2 regions of the Geothrix sp. PMB-07 genome follow, and region 1 is predicted to be linked to the other one. Evidence: riboswitches for the same ligand, from Rfam matches in the RefSeq annotation. Region 1 holds a riboswitch; the other holds the start of a gene.
What was found. A riboswitch is a leader RNA that binds a small molecule or an ion and turns the genes downstream of it on or off. The one in region 1 is predicted to bind cobalamin.

Region 1 (5,902 bases):
CCGGTCCTCCTTGGCGAACCGGTAGGTCGTGCCCTCGGCGGGCGTCGCCTCCAGGTTGTAGAGGTTCCCGGTTTCCTCCTGGCACTCGCGGATGCGGGCCCGAAGGCGGTCGAGCAGGCGGACAGCCAGCGCGTGCCCCTCGGTGGTGGTGATGTCCTGGGCCCCGTCTGTGAAGTTCCGGATCATCTCGTTGATGCCGTTCACGCCGATGGTGGAGAAGTGGTTCCTCAGGGTGCCGAGGTAGCGGCGGGTGTAGGGAAACAGGCCATCGTCCATCAGCCGCTGGATGACCTTGCGCTTGACCTCCAGGCTCTCCTTGGCGAGGGTGCAGAGCTCATCCATGCGGGCCATGAGCCCGGCCTCGTCCCCCCGGAAGAGGTAGCCCTGGCGGGCGCAGTTGAGGGTCACCACCCCGAGCGACCCAGTCTGCTCGGCGGATCCGAACAGCCCATTGCCGCGCTTGAGCAGTTCCCGCAAATCCAACTGCAGGCGGCAGCACATGGAACGGACATGATTGGGCCGCATGTCGGAATTGACGAAGTTCTGGAAGTAGGGGAGGCCGTACTTGGCCGTCATCTCGAAGAGGCGCTCGGCGTTCTCGGATTCCCAGGGGAAGTCCGGCGTGATGTTGTAGGTGGGGATGGGGAAGGTGAACACCCGGCCTCGGCGGTCGCCGGCGCACATCACTTCGATGTAGGCGCGGTTGATGAGGTCCATCTCTGGCTGGAGTTCCTCATAGGTGAAGGGCATCGTCTCGCCGCCGATGACGGGAACCTGCTCCCGCAGGTCCTCCGGACACACCCAGTCGAAGGTGAGGTTCGTGAAGGGCGTCTGGGTGCCCCAGCGGGAGGGCACGTTCAGGTTGTAGATGAACTCCTGGAGACCCTGGCGCACCTCGTCGTAGCTGAGGCCATCCTTCCGGAGGTAGGGGGCCAGATAGGTATCGAAGGAGCTGAAAGCCTGGGCCCCGGCCCACTCGTTCTGGAGGGTGCCGAGGAAGTTCACCATCTGGCCCAGGGCGCTGGAGAAGTGACGCGGCGGATCCGCCTCCGGCTTGCCGGGGATGCCGTTGAAACCCTCGTGCAGCACCTGCCGCAGGGACCAGCCCGCGCAGTAGCCCGACAGCATGTCCAGGTCATGGATGTGGACATCCGCCTCGCGGTGGGCCCGCGCGATCTCGGGCGAGTACACATGGGACAGCCAGTAGTTGGCCACCACCTTGCCGGAGACGTTCAGCACCAGGCCGCCGAGGGAGTAGCCCTGGTTGGCATTGGCCTTCACTCGCCAATCGGAACGATGCACGTATTCATCGATGGTAGAACCCACATCCAGCAGGGTTCTCCGGTCTTCCCGAAGGCGCCGGTGCTGATCCCGGTAGGCCACGAAGGCCCGGAAGGAGCGGAGGTGGTTCGCATCCACCAGCACCTGCTCCAGGGTGTCCTGGATCTGTTCGATGTCGGGGGACTGATCGGCATGGCGATGCCGGATCACCTTGGCGGCTCTGGCCGTCAGGAGGTCGGCCTCCTCCTTGTCGAACTCCCCCGAGGAGGCCCCGGCCCGGGCCAGGGCCGAAGTGATCCGGCGGAGGTCGAAGGCTTCACTATGGCCATCCCGCTTGATCACATGGGTGGGGAGGGGAAGCGCATGTTGAGCAGAAACCGGCTCGACGGCGTCGGGTGTGACCAGGGTGGCGCTCATTGGCAGGCCTCGCAGGCTTCGGGGTTTTCGAGCGAGCAGGCGATGCCTTCGGCCTCCGTGAAGGCCGCCACGGTGGTCTTCGCGATGCGCGTGGCCGGTCGGCTCCGCAGGTAATAGGTGGTCTTCAGGCCTTGCTTCCAGGCATGGAAATACATGCTGCTGAGCTTGGGGATGCTGGGGCTCTCGACGAACAGGTTCAGGCTCTGGCTCTGATCGATGAAAGGCATTCGAGCTGCCGCCAGGTCGATGAGGGCCCGCATGGGCAGCTCCCACGCCGTGCGGTAGAGCGTTTGCAGATCAGCCGGAATCCCCTCGATGCCCTGCACGCTGCCTTCGTTCTGCTTCAGTCGGTTCCGGAAGGCCTCGGTCCACAGCCCCCGCTCCTGGAGGGCCTTCACGAGGTGGCGGTTCACCTGGATGAAGTCGCCGCTGAGGGTCTCGCGCTTGTAGAGGTTGCTCACCTGCGGTTCGATGCATTCGCCGCAGCCCACGATGGAAGCGATGGTGGCCGTCGGCGCGATGGCGATCATGAGGCTGTTGCGCACCCCATGCTGGAGGATCCTCGCCCTCAGGGCTTCCCACCGCTCGGGCTCCGACACCGTTGCCCCGAAGCCCTCATGGTGGAAGGCCCCCTTCGAGAGGCGGGTTTCCGCAAAGGCTGGGTGCGCCCCGTGCTGCTCCGCCAGCGTGCAGCTCGCCTCCAGCGCCGCCAACTGGATCGTCTCGGCAATCCGGGTCGAAAGGGCCTGGGCCTCTGGAGCGTCGAAGGGCAGGCCCAGGGTGAAGAAGACATCCTGAAGCCCCATGAATCCCAGGCCGATGGGCCTCCAGCGGTGGTTTGAAGCCGCCGTTCCGGGAATGGGGTAGAGGTTCAAGTCGATCACCCGGTCCAGGCTTGGAACCACCTGGGCGACGGTGGCCGCCAGGCGCTCGAAGTCGAAGCCTTCAGGCGTGACATGGCGGGCCAGGTTGATGGAACCGAGGTTGCAGACGGCGGTCTCGGCGCCATCGGTCACCTCCAGGATTTCCGTGCACAGGTTCGACAGGTGCACGGTGCCCCCGCCCGCGGTCTGGTTGCAGTTCCGGTTGCTCGCATCCTTGAAGCACATCCAGCCATTTCCGGTCTGGGCCAGGGTGCGCATCATGCGGGCATAGAGATCCCGCGCCTTCACCTGCCGCTGGAACAGGCCTTCCTTTTCGGCGGCTTCGTAGGCCTGCTCGAAGGCCTCGCCCCAGAGGTCGCACAGGTGCGGCACCACCTTGGGATCGAAGAGGGACCACGCCCCGTCGGCTTCCACGCGGCGCATGAAGAGGTCCGGAATCCAATGGGCCAGGTTCAGGTTGTGGGTGCGCTGGGCCTCGTCGCCCGTGTTGTCCCGCAGTTCCAGGAAGGCCTCCACGTCGGCGTGCCAAGGCTCCAGGTAGATGCAGGCGGCCCCCTTGCGCTTGCCGCCCTGGTTGACGGCAGCGACGGAGGCATCCAGCGTTTTTAGCCAGGGCACGATGCCGTTGCTGTGGCCATTGGTGCCCTGGATGAGGGAGCCCCTGGAGCGGATCCGGTGGAACGCGAGGCCGATGCCGCCGCTCCACTTGGACAGGAGCGCCACATCCTTGTAGCGGTCGTAGATGGCGGCCAGGTCGTCCGCCGGAGAATCCAGCAGGAAGCAGGAGCTGAGCTGCTCGCGGCACGTCCCGGCGTTGAAGAGGGTCGGAGAGCTGGGCAGGTACTCCAGTCGGGAAAGCAGGCCATAGAGCGTGAGCGCCTCGTGGATGCTGGCCGCCAGGGCGCAGGCGATGCGCAGAAAGAAGTATTGCGGCGTCTCGATCACCGCGCGGGCTTCCGGGTGCTTCAGCAGGTAACGGTCGTAGAGGGTGCGAAGGCCGAAGTACTCGAAGGCATCGGTCCGCTCTGGATCCACGGCATCGTCCAGCTTGCGGCGGTGGGCCTCTGTGAAAGCCAGCAGCCGATCGCCCACAAGCCCAAGGTCGTAACCCGCGCGGATGCTTTGGCTGAAGCTGTGGATGCCCTGGTTCTCCACTTCCTTGTCGATGCAGGTGGCCAACAGCCGGGCGGCCAGTTGCGAATACTGGGGTTCTTCCGTGGTGAGGCTTGAGGCGGTTTGGATGCTGAGGGCATCCAGTTCCTTGGTGGTGGCGCCATCGAACAGCCCGCTGATGGTGCGAGTGGCCACACGGATGGCATCCACATGCGGCAGGTCATGGCAGCTGCGGCCAATGGCGCGGACGATCTTGTTCAGATCCACCGGCTCCAGGTCCCCATTGCGCTTGCGGACCTTCATCGTCGTGGGGGCAGACGCGTCTCTGGAGGCCGCCGGGGCCTCCCGTTCCAGGAGCCTGTCCATGGATTCCTCCGAAGGCCCCCAGAGGTGGGAGCCGACATGGTGTGGGATGGGATGGAACGGGCTTGCACCCTCGAAAGGGGGGACAGGCTCGGATTCCATGGCGGGTGGCTTTCCCTCGAAGCAACACGCACCGCCTTGCGGCGGATCCATGGCAGGTCTTCGGACTTGTGGGCGCTCTGGAGATCCAGGTTCCTCGGGTCCAGCTTCCCGGCTTTCGCGAAGCCAGTGCTGTTGAACCCTTGTTCCCACTTACCGCTGCGGGGCAGTGCCGGAGTCGCACCGGCTTCCCTTTTCAAGCCCGGGTCGCCCCGGACTCACCAATGGATGAACCCCAAGATGTGGCATGCGGCGGCAACGGTCAACACCAAATGCAGTGGCCCACTCCGCCTTCCATCCAATCGTCCAGCCTCAGATGAATGGGTCAGGGCCTCAGGCTTCTCCGCCGGTGCCAGACGAGCCAGCCCACCAAGACGATGCCAAGCCCCGAATGCACCAAGCCCGCGGGAGGGCGGGCTTCCGGCGAAAGGAGATAGGCCATGCAGAAGCCAAGGGCGGCGCAGAGAGCCGCCAGGACCACCAACCCGAGGCCACTGGCGCGACGGGTTCCCACCACCCACCCGCGGCCCATATGAGCGGCCGCAAGGGCGCCAAAGCTGAACAGCAGGCCCCAGGCTGCCAGGCCGTGCAGGCGCATCAGCCGGGCCTCCCAGGGGCTGGGGAGACCCAGTTCGCCCACGGGCCCCCGCAGGTAGTGCTGGCCCAGCCACGTCAGCCCTGTGGCCAAAGCCCCGCCCAGAGCCGTGAGCAGAGTGGCCCGCAGCCAGAACGGCAGTGGGTTGGCGCTCGCGGTCACTCGTGGATCCATGCCTGGGCCTCGTACTGATCCAGCAGGGTACCAGCCGTCATTCCGGTGAGGGCGATCACCTTGGTGAGAGCATCTGCCGGTGCGCAGCGCGGCGCGGCCACCGTGACATGACGGGCGGCGGGCTGGCCGCAAAGTCGGCCCGGATCGTCGACCGGAAAACGACTGGTGGCCAGGGCACCCTCACTGATGAGAGCCCAGGGGCGCAGGCCGCCTTCCCGCTCATCCCGCAGCCCCACTGGCAGTTCCAGGCCCTGCACGCGCAGATCACCCCCGGCATTCACCCACCCGGCCGACGCCCCAGCTTCAAGCAGGGCTTCCAGCCCGCGGTCCACGGCTTCACCTTTGGCAATGCCACCGAGGTCGATCTGCGCCCCGGCGTCCATCTTCAGCAGGCCATCCTCCACCAAGCTCCAGCGGCCCGTGCCCTGAGTGATGTCGAAGCGTCCCTCGCTGGCGGCCGCCAGATCGCGAGCCAGGGCAAGCACGCGGAAGGTCCAGGGATGGATCCTGAGGTGTGATCCGGCACGAGCGGCATTGAATCGCCCGACATCGCTCGCCGCCAGATGCTTCGACATGAGGCGCTCGATCTGAGCTACCGCCTGAAAGGCCGCCTCGATCGCCCCCTCGCATCCGGCTGGCGCACCCACCTCCACGAGGGTGCCCAGATGCGGGCGGGCCCGCCGCAGCCAGGTCACGGAATCAGACCTGATCGGCGGGCCCCATCCACCAGCAGCACGGCGCGCTTCACGCCCTCCGTGACATGGGTGCAGGAGAGGGTCGCCCCGCTGATGTTGGCGATGTCCTGGCCCACCTTCAGCGTCGCGCTGGCCCCGCGCCCCTTGAACTGGCGACGCCAGGCTGGCATGCGCACCTCATGTCCGTGACTCTCACGGTAGGCGAGGATCTCGACCTGAGTAATGGCACCCTTGGCGTCCATGCCGACGGCGAAGGTGATGCGCTCGAACTTTCCGATGAC
Region 2 (5,902 bases), 1.3 Mb from region 1:
AACTGCATGGAGAAGGAAATGACCAGCCGGGCGCCGTTGGGCCAGGGGCGTTCAGGTCCCGCGGGAACGGCACCGGCGACGAGGGGCAGGAATGCGGAAAGGGCCAGGGTGGCGGATTGGAAGGGACGCGCCAGGGCGCGCAGAGACAAGGCCATGGAAAAGCTCCTCATGCGAGTGGTGGTGGGAGTTGGACGGCTGCTGCGAACCGTCAGACCGCTTTGCGGCGGCGCGAGACGTCAAGGGCATAGCCGTTGTCCGAGATGTCTCGGTGCAGCAGGTAGTAGAAGATCGAATAGACCACTTGGACACCCAGGGTGTGCCAATCGCTGCGCAGAGCGGTCCCCGCCACAAGCGCGACCATCACCAGCGAACCTGCCCTCAGGGCCCACCGGGTCTGCCAACCAAGCACCAGCAGCAGCCCGATGCCGCTCTCCAGAAACGGAAGGGCCAGACTGAACCCCAGGGCCGCGAATTCTGGAACCGGTGTGCCGGCGAATTGTGAAGCGATGGTTCGAGCGAAGGCCTGCGGGTGGGGAAGCCTGACCAAACCGTGCAACAGGATATTCACGCCGAGGCTCAGACGGAGGATGGCATAGGCCGCCCTCCGTTCTTTCGCCGCCGCTGGCAGGGTGGATTCCCGGGACATGAGAGCTCCTCAGCAAATCGCGCTCCCCGGAATGGGGACGGGGCGGAAAGCCCCGGATGCGCGGTTCTGGAAGCTTGCGAAGGCCCAGGCAACTGAACAAGTACGCACATTTTTGATAGGTGGTTCCCATTTGTATACTGAGGGCTTCCACTGGAGTCGCCATGGACCTGCCACCTGCCGACCGCGAAGCGATCTGTCCGGTGCGCGCCGCCCTCGATCTCATCGGAGGCAAATGGAAGGGCCTTGTGCTCTTCCACCTGCTGGAAGGCCCGCTGCGATTCAACGAGGTGCAGCGTCGGCTCCACGGTGTCACTCAGCGGATGCTCACCTTGCAGCTGCGGGAACTCGAAGCAGATGGCCTCATCCACCGCGAGGTGTACCCGGTGGTTCCTCCCAAGGTGGAGTATTCCCTCACGCCTCGCGGACGCACGCTGGAGCCCATTCTGCGGGCACTGCGCACCTGGGGCGTCGAGCATCTTTCACTGAACCAGGCCATTTAGGCTTCAGGGATCCCGCGCTGCGAACCCGGAAGGATCTTACGGCTCCGACTCCGCCGAAGCGCCCGGGTACTCAGTTGGGGGTTCCTCGTTGGGGATGGGTTCATCGCCTTCGGCCAGTGCGGAAAATCCCACCTCCCGCATCCGCACCGCATCCTTGTAGGCCGCCAGGATGGCTGTGCGGATGCGGAGGTACGAGGTTTCGGTGACCTTCGTGTTGAAGGTGAGGGTGGCCACCAGGTAGTCACGGCCATCGGGCATGACCTGCGGGGCGCTCACCTGCACCTGGGGCTGCATGATGGTGCCGGAACTGCCCTCACGCAGACGGTTGGAAAGGGCCTCGCACCAGGCCTGCAGCTGCGGCGTGAGGACCAGGCCCTCCACTGGGGATTCCAGCATCACCCGGCCGTAGAGCGTGAAGAAGAGGCGCAGCTGCGGCGGATCAAAAGAATGGTTGAGGTAACCCGACATGCTGGCGATCTGCTGGAAGTCCTTCAGCAGCGCCTGCAGCTTGGCGCTGGGCTGTGCGGGCCCCTGGGGCTTGGCCATCAGCCCACCACGCCGAATCCATACTTCGCCACCAGCAGGTCCAGCCGCTGGCGGGCTTCGGGGGTAACGGCCTCGGGCGCCGAGAAGAGGGCGGCCTTCAGGGCCTGCCCGCAGGCGCAGGAGCGCGCTGAGCCCGAGAGCTGCGGCACCACCTTGCGAAGCAGACGCTGGGCCTTGTCGACGTTGGCGTGCATCACTTCCAGCACTGACGTCGCGTCCACGCCTTCCTCCTCTTCGCGCCAGGCATCGTAGTCGGTCACCAGGGCGATGCAGGCATAGCAAAGCTCCGCCTCGCGGGCCAGGCGCGCCTCGGTCACCTGGGTCATGCCGATGAGGTCGGCGCCCCAGCTCTGATGCAGACGGCTTTCGGCCCGGGTGGAAAAGGCGGGGCCTTCCATGCACACATACAGCGCATCGCTCTCGATGGGCAGGGCCAGTGCTCGACCCGTGTCCAGCAGCGTCTTCGTCGTGTGGGCGCAGGTGGGTTCCGCAAAGCTCACGTGGGCCACCAGCCCCTCGCCGAAAAAGGTGTCTTTGCGATGCCGGGTCTTGTCGATGAACTGCCCGACCAGCCGCAGCTCTCCGGGCTTGTGGCGGGCCTGCAGGCTGCCCACGGCGGAGACCGAGATGAGACGCTCGACGCCCAGGGATTTCAGGGCCCAGAGGTTGGCGCGGTAGTTCACTTCGCTGGGCGTGAAGCGGTGCCCCTCACCATGCCGCGCCAGGAAGGCCACGTGTGCGCCATCCAAGGTACCGAGGTGCACGGGCCCGGACGGTTCGCCAAAAGGCGTATCCACATCCACCGCCTGATCGAGGGCCAGGCCCTCCATCCGGTAGAGACCACTGCCGCCAATGATGCCGATGGGTGCTCGCATGGGGCCATTGTACTTGCCGAAGGCCGTTCCGCTGTGCTTCCCTTGAGGTTCTGACAATTCACGTGTTGGATGTTCGGGAAGCAGGTGAGATTCCTGCGCTGCCCCGCAACGGTATGCACCACGCCAGGCCAACTTCAGGCCAAGCCAGTCCGGCGTGAGACCTCAAGCTCGAGTCACTGGGAATCGTCCCGGGAAGGCTCGAGGGGAGCTGCAAGGCCCCTGTCGCGTGCGAGCCCGGAGACCGGTCCACCACCTCACCCCCCGTCGCGGGAACGGGCTGGGCCATGTCCCCTCCGGGGAGATCCGCCCCGCCGCCGCGACGTCATGCGTGGAGGCATGATGGGTCATTCCCGCGTTCTCTTCTCCCTGGCAGCCCTGTCTGTCCTTTCCCATGCCGCCGGCGCCGGAGTCAGCGCCGGGGCCAGCGCCGAACCCGACCGCAAGCCCGGCGAGGCCACGGTCACCGTCAGCGCCGAGGCGCAACCGGTGGAGGTCACCCGCACCCCGGCCCCCGTGCGCATCGTCGAAGCCGACGAACTGGCCCGTCTGGGCAGCCGCACCCTGGCGGAGCTGCTGGAAGTCCTGCAGCCCGGCGCGGTCATGCCCAGCGGCGGCCCTGGCGCCACTGCTTCGGCCTTCCTCAATGGCACCCTCAGCCGCAATGTGGTGGTGCTCCTGGATGGCCTGCGCCTCAACGATCCCACCGCCGTGAGCGCCGATCTCGGTACCCTCAGCCTCGTGGGCATCAGCCGCGTGGAGCTGGTGCTGGGCCCATCCTCCGTGCTCTACGGCAGCGATGCCATCGGCGGCGTCATCGCGCTCACCAGCGCAGGTCGCGGCGGCGACGGTTTCCACGGCCAGACGGGCCTGAAGGCGGGCACGGACAACCTGCGAAGCGCCACGGCCCAGGTGCAGCTGGCGGGAGCCCAGGGCTGGCTCGCCGCGGGCGGCGAAGCCACGAAACAGGACAACGGCTTCCCCAATGACGCCTTCCGCCAGGCCGGCGGTTTCCTGCGGCTGGGCACCAAGCTGGGCAGCGCCGATCTCATGGGCTTCTACCGCAACAGCGGCCAGACAGCTTCTGTGCCTTTCACCACTGTGGCCCCGCCTCCGACCTTCGCCACCACCCGCGCCTACCAGCCGGGCCGCGAGACCAAGGCCCGCCAGGAAAACTGGGGCGCCAGCCTGAAGTGGCCGCTGGCCCCTGGCCTGGTGCTGGAGAACACCCTGCAGGCCCTCTCCGGCAACACCAGCGATCCCAACGGGCCGCTGCGTCAGCAGACGGACCGTGATTTCCGCCGGGTGGAGGATCAGCTCACCCTGCACTGGACCCCCTCCACCGCCTTCCGTCTGTCGGGCCGCCTTGAAGGCCGCGAAGACACCAGCCACGCGAAGAACTACTACGACCCCTCCACCTACGCCGCCGTGCTCTACCGGGGCGAAGGCCGGGACCTGGCGGGCGCTCTGGAAAGCCGCTGGACCCTTCTCGAGGGCCTCGACTGGGTGGCGGGCGTGCGCCGCGACGCAGGCCACCGTGACCTCACGCGCCTGAGCACGGGCGAGCGCAGCCGCGCGGGCGAAGCCGAAGCCGGCACCTGGCGCTCGGGTCTCAACTGGACCGTGACGCCGGAGCTGCGCCTCTACGCCAGCGCGGGCCAGGGGTTCCGCATGCCCAACACCACCGAGTTCGCCCTCAACGCCCAGGCCGAAGCCCAGGACAAGAAGGCCTACGCCATCCTGCCCGAGCGCAGCCGCACCTTCCAGTTAGGCGCCACGGGCCTGCTGGCGGGCCACTGGGAATACCGGCTGGAAGCCCAGCGCACCCGCATCAACGACCTGCTGGCCTACGTCTACGACACCAGCTTCGCCTTCCCGCCCCTGTTCACATCCCATTACTCGAACCTGGGTTCCATCCAGGCACAGAGCCTCGAAGGGGCCCTGGGCTGGCGCGGCGGATCGGAGGTGGCCTGCGGCTGGGATGTGATCCTGCGCAGCCAGGACACCCGCGACCTCGACCACAACAGCGACGGCCAGCGCTACGGCCAGCAGAACACCGCCATCGTGCGGCATCCCTTCTTCACCGGTGCCCTGTCTGCCTTCGCCCAGACCAGGACCTGGCGCGCCGACCTGCGCTTCGACCGCGTGGGCTCGCGCTACGACCTCAACGACACCAGCTACAAGGTGATCGCCGCCAAGCCCTACCGAAACCTCAGCCTGGGCCTGTCGCACGAGCCCGTGAAGAACCTCACGGTGGCCCTGCGGGGTGAGCACCTGCTGCAGCCCAAGCAATCGGTCCAGGATTGGCTCAGCGGACGCTACGATCAGAACGGCGACGCTGCCCTGGTCTACGGCTTCCCCGCCCCGGGCCCCCGCTGGTCCCTGGCCGCAACCTGGAGGTGGTGATGGTTCGCTCGTTCCTGTCCCACAGCTTGGCCCGCATCCTGCCCTGCCTGCTGGTGGTCGCCCTGCCCCTGCTGGCAGCCAAACCCCAGCGCGTGGTCAGCCAGGCCGTGGGCACGGACGAGCTGCTGCTGGCCCTGGCCGATCCCGGCCAGATTGCCGCCCTCAGCCACATCAGCCGCGATGGCCGCTTCAGCCCCGTGGCTGAGGAGGCCAAGCGCTATCCCGCCATCAAGGACAGCGATGCGGAAAGCGTGCTGCGCCACCACCCCGACCTGGTGCTGGCCGCGGGCTTCACCCGCCCCGAGACCCTGGCCCTGCTCAAGCGGGCCGGGGTCCGGCTGGTGGTGATGGACCGCTACGAAACCATGGAGGATGTCTACGCCAGCCTGCGCCTGCTCGGCAAAGAACTGGGCCAGGAGGCCCGGGCCGAGGCTGTCATTGCGCAAACCAAGGGCCGCGTCGAAGCCCTCGCCGCGCGGCTGAAGGGCGTCAGGCCCGTGCGCGTGGTCAGCGCCGGCATCTACCCCTTCACGTCCGGGGCCGGCACCACCTTCCAGGACCTCTGCGATCACGCCGGGGCCCTGAACGTGGCCACCGAGGCCGGACTCAAGGGCCATGCACCCACGCCATCAGAGAAGCTGCTGGTCTGGAACATCGAGGCGCTGGTGGGCTCCGGCGACGAAGGCACGAAGGCCCTGCTGGCGGGCATCCCCCACTACCGCGCCCTCCCGGCGTTCAAGGCCGGCCGTGTGGTGACCCTCCCCGGTTCCGTCATGTCGAGCGTCTCGCACCACCGTGTTGAAGCCTATGAGACGCTCGCGCGGGCCCTGCATCCGGAACGCTTCCGGTGAAGACTCGCCTCGCCATCCCCCTGCTGCTGGCCCTGCTGGTGCTCACCTTCCTGGCCTCTCTGGCCTTCGGTGAACTGCGGC

Region 2: it holds a riboswitch for cobalamin, as region 1 does, so the genes downstream of both, Q9293_RS01960 (TonB-dependent receptor) here and Q9293_RS14730 (ribonucleoside-diphosphate reductase subunit alpha) in region 1, are expected to answer to the same signal.

The regions. Positions count from the first base shown of each region.
Region 1 is NZ_CP132333.1:3,368,816-3,374,717, forward strand. Features, by position in the region: gene Q9293_RS14725 (ribonucleoside triphosphate reductase) at 1-1,698, opposite strand, end outside; gene Q9293_RS14730 (ribonucleoside-diphosphate reductase subunit alpha) at 1,695-4,061, opposite strand; cobalamin riboswitch at 4,194-4,398, opposite strand; gene Q9293_RS14735 (hypothetical protein) at 4,483-4,914, opposite strand; gene Q9293_RS14740 (FAD:protein FMN transferase) at 4,911-5,621, opposite strand; gene Q9293_RS14745 (FMN-binding protein) at 5,618-5,902, opposite strand, start outside.
Region 2 is NZ_CP132333.1:448,351-454,252, reverse strand. Features, by position in the region: gene Q9293_RS01985 (polysaccharide deacetylase family protein) at 1-155, opposite strand, end outside; gene Q9293_RS01980 (DoxX family protein) at 209-646, opposite strand; gene Q9293_RS01975 (helix-turn-helix domain-containing protein) at 808-1,146, shown strand; gene Q9293_RS01970 (hypothetical protein) at 1,183-1,692, opposite strand; gene mtnP (S-methyl-5'-thioadenosine phosphorylase) at 1,692-2,567, opposite strand; cobalamin riboswitch at 2,605-2,832, shown strand; gene Q9293_RS01960 (TonB-dependent receptor) at 2,904-4,970, shown strand; gene Q9293_RS01955 (ABC transporter substrate-binding protein) at 4,970-5,821, shown strand; gene Q9293_RS01950 (iron ABC transporter permease) at 5,818-5,902, shown strand, end outside.